DNA from 4 places in the Streptomyces sp. NPDC085946 genome. Region 2 is predicted to be linked to each of the others. Evidence: riboswitches for the same ligand, from Rfam matches in the RefSeq annotation. Region 2 holds a riboswitch; each other region holds the start of a gene.
The links. Region 2 has a riboswitch for cyclic di-AMP ahead of ACIF8T_RS05655 (M23 family metallopeptidase). Riboswitches for the same ligand answer to the same signal wherever they lie in the genome.
Positions count from the first base shown of each region.

Region 1: linked by a shared signal. The riboswitch ahead of ACIF8T_RS20580 (peptidoglycan DD-metalloendopeptidase family protein) and the one ahead of ACIF8T_RS05655 (M23 family metallopeptidase) in region 2 are both predicted to bind cyclic di-AMP.
Region 3: linked by a shared signal. The riboswitch ahead of ACIF8T_RS13915 (transglycosylase family protein) and the one ahead of ACIF8T_RS05655 (M23 family metallopeptidase) in region 2 are both predicted to bind cyclic di-AMP.
Region 4: linked by a shared signal. The riboswitch ahead of ACIF8T_RS12020 (C40 family peptidase) and the one ahead of ACIF8T_RS05655 (M23 family metallopeptidase) in region 2 are both predicted to bind cyclic di-AMP.

Region 1 covers NZ_JBITSF010000010.1:5,686-8,639, forward strand. Annotated here, with positions in the region: gene ACIF8T_RS20575 (SGNH/GDSL hydrolase family protein) at 1-611, opposite strand, end outside; gene ACIF8T_RS20580 (peptidoglycan DD-metalloendopeptidase family protein) at 878-1,852, opposite strand; cyclic di-AMP (ydaO/yuaA leader) riboswitch at 1,857-2,017, opposite strand; gene ACIF8T_RS20585 (alpha-galactosidase) at 2,326-2,954, opposite strand, start outside.
Region 2 covers NZ_JBITSF010000002.1:18,450-21,403, reverse strand. Annotated here, with positions in the region: gene ACIF8T_RS05665 (dihydrofolate reductase family protein) at 70-1,200, shown strand; tRNA gene ACIF8T_RS05660 (tRNA-Met) at 1,301-1,374, shown strand; cyclic di-AMP (ydaO/yuaA leader) riboswitch at 1,694-1,851, shown strand; gene ACIF8T_RS05655 (M23 family metallopeptidase) at 1,864-2,892, shown strand.
Region 3 covers NZ_JBITSF010000005.1:369,587-372,540, forward strand. Annotated here, with positions in the region: gene ACIF8T_RS13910 (transglycosylase family protein) at 1-972, shown strand, start outside; cyclic di-AMP (ydaO/yuaA leader) riboswitch at 1,166-1,334, shown strand; gene ACIF8T_RS13915 (transglycosylase family protein) at 1,339-2,067, shown strand; gene eno (phosphopyruvate hydratase) at 2,319-2,954, shown strand, end outside.
Region 4 covers NZ_JBITSF010000004.1:428,350-431,303, forward strand. Annotated here, with positions in the region: gene ACIF8T_RS12010 (ATP-dependent Clp protease proteolytic subunit) at 1-424, shown strand, start outside; gene ACIF8T_RS12015 (hypothetical protein) at 453-737, shown strand; cyclic di-AMP (ydaO/yuaA leader) riboswitch at 1,072-1,278, shown strand; gene ACIF8T_RS12020 (C40 family peptidase) at 1,282-1,755, shown strand; gene ACIF8T_RS12025 (ATP-binding protein) at 2,421-2,879, opposite strand.

The sequences.
Region 1 (2,954 bases), on a different contig from region 2:
GGCGGCCAGGGCTGCTCCGGGTCGGCCGGGACCTCCAGCCCGAGCACCTGCCCGGCCCGCAGCGCCACGCGCGTGTGCCCCTCGGGCGACAGGTGCAGCCGGTCGGAGTCCCAGGCCCGGCGGTCCTGGACGCTGCGGAGCGACCAGAGGTCGAGCACGGGGCAGCCGTGCCGGTCGGCGATGGCCCGCACATGGCCGTTGTAGGTGGCGATCTTGCCGCGCAGGTGCTTGAGCACGGGGATGCCCCGGGTGTCGAAACCCGTCGTCACCATGACCGTGCCGGCCACCGCGGTGAGCGCGGTCACCGCCGCCTCGAAGCGCTCGGCCACCTCGTCCGGATCGCTGCCGGGGCGCAGGATGTCGTTGCCGCCCGCGCAGAACGAGACGAGGTCCGGGGCGAGTTCGACGGCCCGCGGCACCTGTTCCGCCACGATCTGGTCGAGGAGCCTGCCGCGCACGGCGAGGTTGGTGTACGCGAAGTCGCCTTCGGGCCGGCGGTCCGCGAGCAGCACGGCGAACCGGTCGGCCCAGCCGACGAACGCCCCGTCGGGGCCGGGGTCGCCGACGCCCTCGGTGAAGCTGTCCCCCACCGCCACGTACGACCCGATCACTGATCTGCTGTCACTCTTCGAATCGTCTGCCACAGCAGCTCATCTTTCACCGTCGAATGTGACCTACGCGACCGTAGGAAGGGGTTGACGGGCGGTGAGATAAGCCACTCCCCAAGTGTTCCCCAACTGCGGAATAGGTGCCTGGTCACAGGCGTTGAGGGCCGGTCCGCCCCGGTCCCGGACCGGGGCCGGCCGACACGCCGGAGGCCGGACCCGGGGAACCGGGTCCGGCCTCCGACGGCGTGTCAGGCGGGCGGTCGTGCGGGTCAGCCGATGCTGACGCCGTGCGCGTTCAGGTAGGCGACCGGGTCCACGTCCGAGCCGTAGTCCGGCGTGGTGCGGATCTCGAAGTGCAGGTGCGGTCCGGTCGAGTTGCCGGTCGAGCCGGAGAGGCCGACCTGCTGTCCGGCGGTCACGGCCTGGCCGGCCGAGACGGACAGCGAGGACAGGTGGGCGTACTGGGCGTAGTAGCCGTCGGCGAGCTTGATGACGACCTGGTTGCCGTACGCGCCGGCCCAGCCCGCGGAGACGACCGTGCCCGCGCCGACGGCCTTGAGGGAGGTGCCGGTGGGGACGGAGAAGTCGACGCCGGTGTGGTAGCCGCTGGACCACATGCTGCCGGCCACCTTGTAGGCGGTGCCGACGCCGCCGGAGACCGGGGCGGCGTAACCGCCGGCGGTGCCCGCGGACTCGGCGGCGTCGCTCGCGGTGGTGGTCTGCTCGGCGGAGGACTGCTCGGCCGGCTTGTCCGCGGACTGCTCGGAGGAGGACTTCGCCGGGGCGAAGGACTTGGCCGGGACCGAGGGCTTGGCCGCGGAGGACTTGGCCGCCGAGGACTTGGCCGCGGAGGACGGCTTGGTGGCGCCGGCCGCCTTCTCGCCGATGGACAGCTCCAGGCCCGGGTGGATCAGCGACGGGTCGGCGCCGACGGCCTCGCGGTTGTCGGCGTACAGCTGCTTCCAGCCGCCGTCGACGTCCTGCTCGTCGGCGATCCTCGCGAGGTAGTCGCCGGCCTTCACCGTGTAGGTGCGGACGTCGTCGGCCTTCTCGCCGGCAGCCTTCTTCCCGGCGGCCTGGACGGACTGGACGGCCTTCTCCGGGGCGGACTGCGGGGTGGCGGCGTGGGCACCGGTGGCGCCCAGCAGCGGCAGGGCGAGTGCGGCGCCGCCGGTTCCGGCGACGGCGATGGAACGGGTGAAGCGCAGGGTCTTCGGACGGCGGTGCTTACCCTTCGCGGGCATGGCGATTTCCTCTCCGGCGCCTACGAGGTGAGCTGTCGGGTGCGGACTGGAGATGCCCGGCCGCGCCGAGGCGCGGCTTAACCCCAAGCCGTTCCGGGAACCGGAACAGGCGTCGTACCTGTGGGTCCCCCGCTCCTGCCGTACACGGGTCAGTGTGTGCGGGCTCCGGGCGGCGGCAGGATTAGGCGTCCGTCCGGATCGGTGGCGAACGTAAGCGAACAGGACGCGCGGGGACAAGCGTGCGGTTGTCCGCACCTGCGCGTTCCAGGGATTCCTGTGGACGTCCGTGGTGACGGTGCGTGGATCAATGATCTTCCGTTTTCCTCAAACGGCCAGGAAAAAGGCATGAATTACGTGAGCATGGCGACAACGGATCGTCACGGATATGACGCTGCTCACCAGCCGGCGGCCATCTCCCCCGCTTCCGGGGCACGTTAGAGCGAAACTCCTTATTCGGACAGTTCGCCCATTCGCTACGAATCGAGGCGCCGCAGCCGGACCACGGCGGCGTCGAGGTCCCCGCGCAGCCCGGTCCGCAGCCCGTGGTGCAGGAGCACCGCACCTCGATGGATTTCGCCCGTTTCGCGGCATTCGTAGGAGGCGGCCGGGTCGAGGCCCCGCAGCCTGAGCGCGGCGGCGGGCTCCCCGTAGTGCTGTGCCTGGAGCCAGGCGAGGACGACGGTCTCGTCGCCGAGGACGTACTGCACGGCGCTCAGGCCGCCCGTCGGCGGGCGCAGCCGGTACAGGTCGCCGCGCTGCACCACGGGCCGGATCTCCTTGTAGAGCGCCACCCACTCCCGCGCCTCGGCGAGCTCCTCCGCGCTCCAGCGGGTCAGGTCCCCGCCGAGGCCCAGCACCCCGGCCATGGCGCTGACGAACCGGAACCGCAGCGAGCTCACCCGCCCGTTGAGCATGGCGTTCGGGCTGTCGGTGACCCAGGCGGCCATGACCCGCGCGGGATGGACCTGGCTGAAGCCGTGCTGGACGGCGAGCCGGTCGAGCGGATCGGTGTTGTCCGAGGTCCACACCTGGTCCGTGCGGCTCAGCACCCCGAGGTCGATCCGGCCGCCGCCGCCCGAACAGGACTCGAAGGCGACGCCCG
Region 2 (2,954 bases):
TTGAACCAAGATGTCCGGGCCAGTCCGGACCGGACCAGTCCCGCCCGTACTGACCACCGGGGAGCACCGATGCCCCACCCGTACGTCCTGCTGTCCGCCGCCGTCTCCCTCGACGGCTACCTGGACGACACCGGCCCCGACCGCCTGCTGCTGTCCAGCGCGGCGGACTTCGACCGGGTCGACGAGGTGCGGGCGTCCGTCGACGCGATCCTGGTCGGCGCCGGGACCATCCGCGCCGACAACCCCCGGCTGCTCGTCAACTCCCCCGAGCGGCGGGCCGCCCGCGTCGCCGCGGGCCGGCCCGCGTACCCGCTCAAGGTCACCGTCAGCGGCACCGGCGACCTGGACCCGGCGGCTCCGTTCTGGCACACGGGCGGCGAGAAGGTCCTCTACACGACGGACCGGGGGGCCGGGCGGGCGCACGCCCTCGGCATCGCGGCCGACGTCGTCCCGCTCGGCGCCGCCCTGGACTGGCGGCGCCTCCTGGCACACCTGCACGACGTCCGCGGCGTACGGCGGCTCATGGTCGAGGGCGGCGGGCAGATCCACACCCAGCTGCTCACCCAGGGCCTGGCCGACGAACTCCAGCTCGTCCTCGCCCCGCTCTTCGTGGGCGACCCGGACGCGCCCCGGCTGTTCGGGCCGGGCGGCTACCAGGCCGGCCGGCTGCGGCTGCTGGAGACCCGGCAGATCGGTGACGTCGTCCTCATGCGCTACCGGCCCACCGCGCCGGGCGCCGGAACCGTCCCGTCCGCCGCCGACCACCACTGGCTGGCCCTCGCCTGCGAACTGGCCGGGCGCTGCCCGCCGTCGGACACCGCCTTCAGCGTGGGCGCGGTCGTGGTGGCGGCCGACGGCACGGAACTGGCCCGCGGCCACTCCCGGGAGGGCGGCGATCCGGTCGTCCACGCGGAGGAGGCGGCGCTGGCCAAGGCCGACCCCACCGATCCGCGCCTGGCCGGCGCGACGGTCTACAGCAGCCTGGAGCCCTGCGCCCGCCGGGCCTCCCGGCCCGCGCCGTGCGCCCGGCTGATCCTGGACGCCGGGGTGCGGCGGGTCGTCACGGCCTGGCGCGAGCCGGACACCTTCGTGGCCGGGGCCGACGGCAGCGGGGTGCTGGCGGCGGGAGGCGCCGCCGTCGTCGTCCTGCCGGAACTCGAAGGGCCGGCCAAGGCCCCCAACCGGCACCTGCTGGGGTGAGCGCGCTCACATTCCGCACGGAAAACCCCTGGTGAGAGGCTTCGGCCCGTCATGTGTGTGCTTCGGGCCCCGCGGATGGCGTATGGTTGAGACACAACGACGCGGGGTGGAGCAGCTCGGTAGCTCGCTGGGCTCATAACCCAGAGGTCGCAGGTTCAAATCCTGTCCCCGCTACTGAAGGCCCAGGGCCGGAACTCATGGAGTTCCGGCCCTGAGTCGTTTCCGCGCCTCCCGTCGGCGGTGTGCGGGCCGTCACCGGGCCGTGGTCACACTTAGTGAGCGAACCGCGCCGCTCCGCAGCACATCTGACGGACCATCAGAGCATGTGGGTTACATGAAGTGAGGTCAACTCGCCCGATTTACGGTGCCGATGACGGGTAAGTCCACGCGGAAATCGTTAATGATCAAGCGGAACAGCTTGGAATCAGCGCCCTGCGTACATTAACGTTCGATAACGCAGCGCGGTCGTCCCAGCCGTCACAGGAGACGGCTCCGTGCGCACGCGCCGAATCCCGCGAGGGAACCGGGGAACCACCACCTTGGGGTGAATCACGCGGATGCCGCCGTGGAGACACGGCCGGTATACGCGCGTAGGAGACCTTCCCGCTCCGAACCCGTCAGCTAACCCGGTAGGCGGAGACGGAAGGAAAGGAGTACGCCCACGTGGCGTCCAACAGGCCTGCCCCCGAGGCCCCGCACGTGCCCGGCCAGCGCAGCACCGACACCTTCGGGTACGGCGCTCCCGGCACCGACGAGGGCCCGTTCCAGGAGTGGAACCCCACCGAGGAGTCCATCCGCCCGGTCCGCGGCAGGCACCGCGTCGCCAAGCAGCGCGGCGGTCTCGCGCGCAGCTCCACCGTCCTCGGCGTCGGCGTCATAGCCGCCGTCGGCGCGGGCGGCATGGCCAGCGCCCAGACCGGCAAGCCGCCGGTGTCGATCTCCATGCCCGACCTCCCCAACGTGGGTTCCCTCCTCTCGGACGAGGAAACCCCGCAGGAGTCGGCCACCCCGCTCAGCAGCGTCGGCATGACCTCCGTCGACACCGCGCAGGGCACCGCCGACGCCGGCGAGGCGCTGCGCGCCCGGATCATGGCCCAGGCCGAGCAGCAGCAGGACCAGCTCGACGCGAAGGCCGCCGCCGAGGCCGTGGCCGCCGCCGAGAAGGCCGCGCAGGAGGCCGCCGCCAAGGCGGAGAAGGAGGCCGAGGAGAAGGCCGCCGCCGCCAAGGCCAAGGCCGAGGAGGAGGCCCGCAAGAAGGCCGAGGCCGAGCGCCTCGCCGAGCTGGCCAAGCAGTACACGCTGCCGACCTCCTCGTACACGATCACCTCCACCTTCGGCCAGGCCGGCGCCTACTGGTCCTCCGGCTACCACACCGGACTGGACTTCGCCGCGCCCACCGGCACCCTCCTCAAGGCCGTCCACAGCGGTACGATCACGTCGGCCGGCTGGGACGGCTCGTACGGCTACAAGACCGTGCTCACCCTCGACGACGGCACCGAGATCTGGTACGCCCACCAGTCCTCCATCAGCGTCAGCGTCGGCCAGAAGGTCACCACCGGCGACGTCATCGGCCGGGTGGGCGCCACCGGCAACGTCACCGGGGCCCACCTCCACATGGAGGTCCACGTGGACGGCTCCGCCAACGGCGTGGACCCGCTGGCCTGGCTGCGCGGCAAGGGCCTCACCCCCTGACCCGGACCCCGGCGGTCCTGACGGAGTCCCCCCGACGTCAGGGCTGCCGGCCGGCCGCGCGC
Region 3 (2,954 bases), on a different contig from region 2:
GTGACCGGCTCCGCCATCGCCATCCCGCTCCTGGGGGCCGGCGGCGCCAGCGCCGCCGACGGCACCACCTGGGACCGGGTCGCGGAGTGCGAGTCCGGCGGCGCCTGGAGCCAGAACAACGGCAACGGCTACTACGGCGGACTGCAGGTGACCCAGGAGGACTGGGAGAACCACGGCGGTCTCGACTACGCCCCGAGCGCGGACCAGGCCAGCCGCTCCCAGCAGATAGCCGTCGCCGAGAGAATCCTCGCCGACCAGGGGGTCGGCGCCTGGCGCACCTGCGGACTGCTCGCCGGCCTGGAGAAGGACTCGGCCTCGGTCGAGGTCGACACCGGGGTGGCGAAGGACGCGACCGGTACTTCTGGTTCGCCCAGTTCGTCCGGTCTGACCGATTCCTCCAAGTCCTCGGCTTCCCCGGATCCGGCCGAATCCACCGAGGGCGCGGATTCCTCCGGTTCCGCCGGGGCCTCCACCGCTTCTCCCTCGGCGTCCGCCTCCCCGTCGGTGTCGCCGTCATCTGACGATGTGTCGGACAAGAAGGGCAAAACGTCCAAGTCGGACGCTTCGCGTGACGACGTGGCGGAATCCGGGAGTCCGTCCGCGGCCGCGCCGGAGGGCGACGCGCCGGCCAAGTCCGTCCAGGGCGACGGCTCTTCCGCGCCGGCCGACACCGCGACGACGGGCACCGGCCGGCACCGCGGCCCCAGCGCCGAGGAGAGCGCACAGGAGGCCCGTACGGCCGAGGCGGCGGGGCGGCACGCCTCGCGCGACGACGGTGCCGCGCGCGGCGGGGTGAACGGCTCCTACACCGTGCGCGCCGGCGACAGCCTCTGGTCCATCGCCGACTCCCTTGACTACGACGGCGGATGGAACGCGCTCTACGCCGGGAACGAGCAGGTCGTGGGGGCCGACCCGGACCTCATCCAGCCCGGTCAGGCGCTCGAGGTCGAGACCGGAGCGGACGAAAAGTAGTAATCGGACAGCGGGAGTTGGCGCCACGATTCGCACTGAATGTCCCATATAAGTGCGGTGAGAGATAGATCTCAGAAGCCCTGATCGTCTTTGAAATTCCGCGGATCGCGTGTCTACGGTCGAGACCGCTCGCCATCGCGGGCCCCGGCCGCCGCAACGCCGAATCCTGCCAGCGGCTGCCCGGGAACAGTCGTCGCGTCAAGCGCCGTGGGCAGGAGCGGGGGACCCAAGGTAGGTGCCAGGCCCAGCACTTGAGGCTGAGTCCGGCTAGGGGTGAAGCCGCGTCCCGTGAGGGGCGCGGCCGGGCAACTCAACCGGCCCGAACCCGACAGCTCACCTCGCAGGCGTCGGTGAGGGGATCCATCCATGCTGTTTTCCGGCAAGCACCGTCGTTCGTCCAAGGCCACCCGTGCCATCGCCATGGCGGGTGTCGCCGGCGCGGCCGTCGCCGCCCCGCTGATGGCGGCCGGCAACGCCTCCGCCGCCACCACCGCCGAGTGGGACGCCGTCGCCCAGTGCGAGTCCGGCGGCAACTGGTCCATCAACACCGGCAACGGCTACTACGGCGGCCTGCAGTTCTCCGCGTCCACCTGGGCCGCCTACGGCGGCACCCAGTACGCCGCCACGGCCGACCAGGCCAGCAAGGCGCAGCAGATCACGATCGCCGAGAAGGTGCTCGCGGGCCAGGGCAAGGGCGCCTGGCCGGTCTGCGGCAAGAACCTGTCGGGCGCCGCCTACGACGGCGGTTCCGCCGCCGGCACCACCGACAGCTCCGCCGGCACCGAGAGCTCTGGCAGCTCCGACAGCTCCGCCGGCACCACCGAGACGCGCGAGGCCGAGCAGCAGCCGGCCTCCCGCTCCGCCGAGCGCCCGGCGGCCCAGCCGCAGCAGGGCGACAAGACCGTCACCACCCCGACCGGCGAGAAGGTCAAGAAGGGCGACGGCGAGTACAAGGTCGTCAAGGGCGACACCCTCAGCTCCATCGCCGCCGACCGGAACGTCGCGGGCGGCTGGGCGAAGCTGTTCGAGCTGAACGAGGACATCGTCGCGGACGCCGACCTCATCTACCCGGGTCAGCAGCTGCACCTCAAGTAAGAGGCAGCGGCTTCCCGCCCAGCTCCCCGCCCCGGTGCGTGTTCCCCCGTACGCGCCGGGGCGGGGCCGTGCGCGGCGCCGGGTGACGCGAGGGACGGACGGCATCTTTTGTTCCGTACGAAAACAATTTACGCTCTGTTCTGTCCAACAGATGGGTGACCGGCTGGCCGATTACCCGGAGCCCGTTAGGCTCGTCTCGCAGAGCCATCGCGGCCCTGCTCACCCGCGTCACATCCAAGAAGGAGATGCTCGTGCCGTCCATCGACGTCGTCGTAGCCCGGGAAATCCTGGACTCCCGAGGCAACCCCACGGTCGAGGTCGAGGTCGGCCTCGACGACGGCAGCACGGGTCGTGCCGCCGTCCCGTCCGGCGCCTCCACGGGCGCCTTCGAGGCCATCGAGCTCCGCGACGGCGACTCGAACCGCTACCTGGGCAAGGGTGTGGAGAAGGCCGTCCTCGCGGTCATCGAGCAGATCGGCCCGGAGCTCGTCGGCTACGACGCCACCGAGCAGCGCCTGATCGACCAGGCCATGTTCGACCTGGACGCCACCGACAACAAGGGCTCGCTCGGCGCCAACGCCATCCTCGGCGTCTCGCTCGCCGTCGCGCACGCCGCCTCCGAGGCCAGCGACCTGCCGCTCTTCCGCTACCTGGGCGGCCCCAACGCGCACCTGCTGCCGGTGCCGATGATGAACATCCTGAACGGCGGCTCGCACGCCGACTCCAACGTGGACATCCAGGAGTTCATGATCGCCCCGATCGGCGCGGAGTCCTTCTCCGAGGCCCTGCGCTGGGGCGCCGAGGTCTACCACACGCTGAAGAAGGTCCTGAAGAGCAAGGGCCTGGCCACCGGCCTGGGCGACGAGGGCGGCTTCGCGCCGAACCTC
Region 4 (2,954 bases), on a different contig from region 2:
GGACCCCGGCCGGGACGTCTCGCCGTACGTCACCTCCCCCGGCGGCTCGTTCCACGCGATGGCGGCCGTGTACGACACGGTCCGGTCCGTGGGCTGCGGCGCGGAGCCGGTCCGCCCGGGCCGGGGAGGCGCGACGGCCGCGGCGCCGCCGGCGGCGGGCACGCCGGGCAAGCGGCCGGTCCCGCCGGGCGCAGGCGTGGTGCTCCGTCAGCCCGGCCCGGCCGACCGGGCCGGGGAGGCGCGCCGCGTGCGGGCGTGCCCGCAGGAGATGCCCGCGCGGCACACGGACCGCGCCCGGGAGCGGGGGACCGCGGACACCGGGCGGGAGAAGGCCCTCGACGCCCGGGAGGCGGCGGCCCGCGGGCCGGCCGCCCGGGTCGTCCCCGACCGCGCGGGCGCGCGTCCCGCGCCCGGCGGGAGGTGAGCCGCCGGTGCAGCCGGACCAGCCGCCGATGCCCGCGCTGACGAGCGCCGAGGCCGAGTTGATCGACCGTTACCTCGACGTCGTGGACCTGCTCGGGCGCATCAACCCGGCCGTGCCGGGCGACACCTACCGCGGGCTGCGCGCGGCGCAGGCCCTCGTCGGCAAGGCGACCGCCCTGCGCGACGCCCTCACCCTGATGCACCGGCGCGGCGAGACCGAGGTGCACGCCGCGACACTGGCCCGGGCGCTGCGGGTCCTGGACGGCGAACGGCGCACCGCGCGGGTCACCGTGCCTCCGGAGACCGGCGCCTGACGCTCCCCCACCGGCCGGGGCGCCGCCTCGACGGCCGGACATCCCGCGCCACGCCGAACCGGCCGAACGACGTACCCCCTTCCGAGGTATTTACAGCTACTGCTTTCGACCCTCTGAGCTTGCGCAACATGCCTGGCCGCCAGGCGGAATGGGACATTCCGCCGCTGGTCCGGGGCTCCTCGGGTGCCGGGACGGTGACCCGAACGCAGGGGTGTCCACCCGAACGGGTGAGTGGTGAGTAACAACACAAATCCCTGGTTCCGTTGGGATATTCGCACATCCATGAAGGAAGATCCCTGTCTGACGACAAGCCCCCGCCACCGCGGCGGGGCGATCCGGGCGGACGCCGAGTCCTGCCGCCGCCCGGATGACCGGTCGACAGGAGTGGATCGGCAGGAGTGGAGGACCCAAGCACGACGGGTCGCCGGAGCGCCAGTTCCGAGCAGCCCTTGGGGTGAAGCCGCAAGCTCGCTTGCGGCCGGGCAACTTCGCCAGCCCGAATCCGACAGGTCATCCTTCACAGGCGGCTGACGAAGGGTTGCGCATGACTGCGCTCAATCGTGTCCCGTCGCTCATGGCCCGGGCCGGTACGGCCTCGGCCCTGACCATCGCCGCCGTGGGCGGCTCGATCGTGGCGCCCGGCTTCGCGTCGGAGGCGGAAGCCGCCTCGCCGGCGACCAAGGCACTCCAGGTCGCGGCCTCCAAGAAGGGGTCGCCCTACAAGTGGGGGGCTACGGGTCCGAGCAGGTTCGACTGCTCGGGACTGACGCTGTACTCGTTCAAGAAGGCGGGCAAGAAGCTGCCCCGCACGGCTGCCCAGCAGTACAACAAGACGCGCCACATCTCCGCCTCGAGCCGCAAGGCGGGCGACCTGGTGTTCTTCCACTCGGGGAGCAACGTCTACCACGTCGGCATCTACGCCGGTTCGGGCAAGATCTGGCACGCCCCCAAGACCGGGGACGTCGTGCGACTGCAGAAGATCTGGACGAAGAGCGTGTGGTACGGCCGGGTGAAGTAAGCCTTGCGGAGGCGGCGGCGCGTGCCCGGCGCGCCGCCGCCCCCTCCAGAACGGGATCCGGGCACGAGCGGGCACCCGTGCTCCCCCGCGGTCCGGCGCGGCACCTCGCCGCCCCGGTCCGGTCGTGCCGGTGTCCTCCTTCAGCGGGTCGGTCGCACCGGTCGTGCTCGCGGACGTGGCGACCGGCCGGGCCGGCGGTGCCGCCGCCGCTACGGAGGCCTTCCTGGTCCGCGGGGGCCGGGGCCGGGCCGTCAGGGCTGCTCCCCCGGGGCGCGCGGGCTCCGGCACCGAGACGGAGCCGGCCCGCACCGGCCCCGAACCGTCACGCCTGAGCGCCACGCCGCCGCGCCCCGAGGCCCGGGAGCCGTCGGTCCGCCGCCGGCGGCGGGGTGCGGGGCGGCGGCGTCCGCCCGGCTCCCCGGCCGGCACGCGGTGGCGACGACGGTCCTCGGCCGCCGTCCCGCCGTCGCCGACGGCCCGGGCTCCGCTCGCGTCGGCGGCGGGACGGCGGCCGCCGCAGGGCCCGTACCCCGGCCGGCACACCCGGACCCGGCCGCCCGGGCGACCGGCCGCCGCAGCACCGGCCCGGCCGGGCGCCGCGCGTCACCCCGCTGCCGCGCCGGCCGTCGCCGCCGGCCGGTCGCCCGGGCGGCCCACCCCTCGTCCTACGGTTCCTGCGGGACCGCCGCCGGTACCGGCTGGGCCGGGACGGTCCACGGCAGTTCGACGGAGACGGTCTTGCCGCCCTCCCGGGTGGGGCGGATGCGGAGTCTGCCGCCGCACTCGGCGGTCAGACAGCGGATGATCACCAGGCCGCGGCCGTTGTCCTGCTGGACGGCCGCCGGCAGCCGCCGGGGGAAGCGCGGATGGCTGTCGGTGACGCCGATCCGCAGCTGCTCGTCCCGGTCCAGCCGGACGTCCACCGTGAAGGTCGGCGACTGTCCGAAGGTGTGCTGGACGGCGTTGGTGGCGAGTTCGGAGACGATGAGCCGGACGCTGTCGGACACCTCCGCGTCCTCCGGCAGCCCCCACTCCGCCAGCGTGCCCACCACGTAGGCGCGCGCGGCGGAGACCGAGGCGGGATCGCTCGGCAGAGTGACGGATGCTTCCAGGTGGTCTGCCATGGCGACGTCGTCCCTTTCCCACGGGACCGCAGTCCGACACGGAGCGGATGGTTCGAGTACGGTCCCGGACTGGTG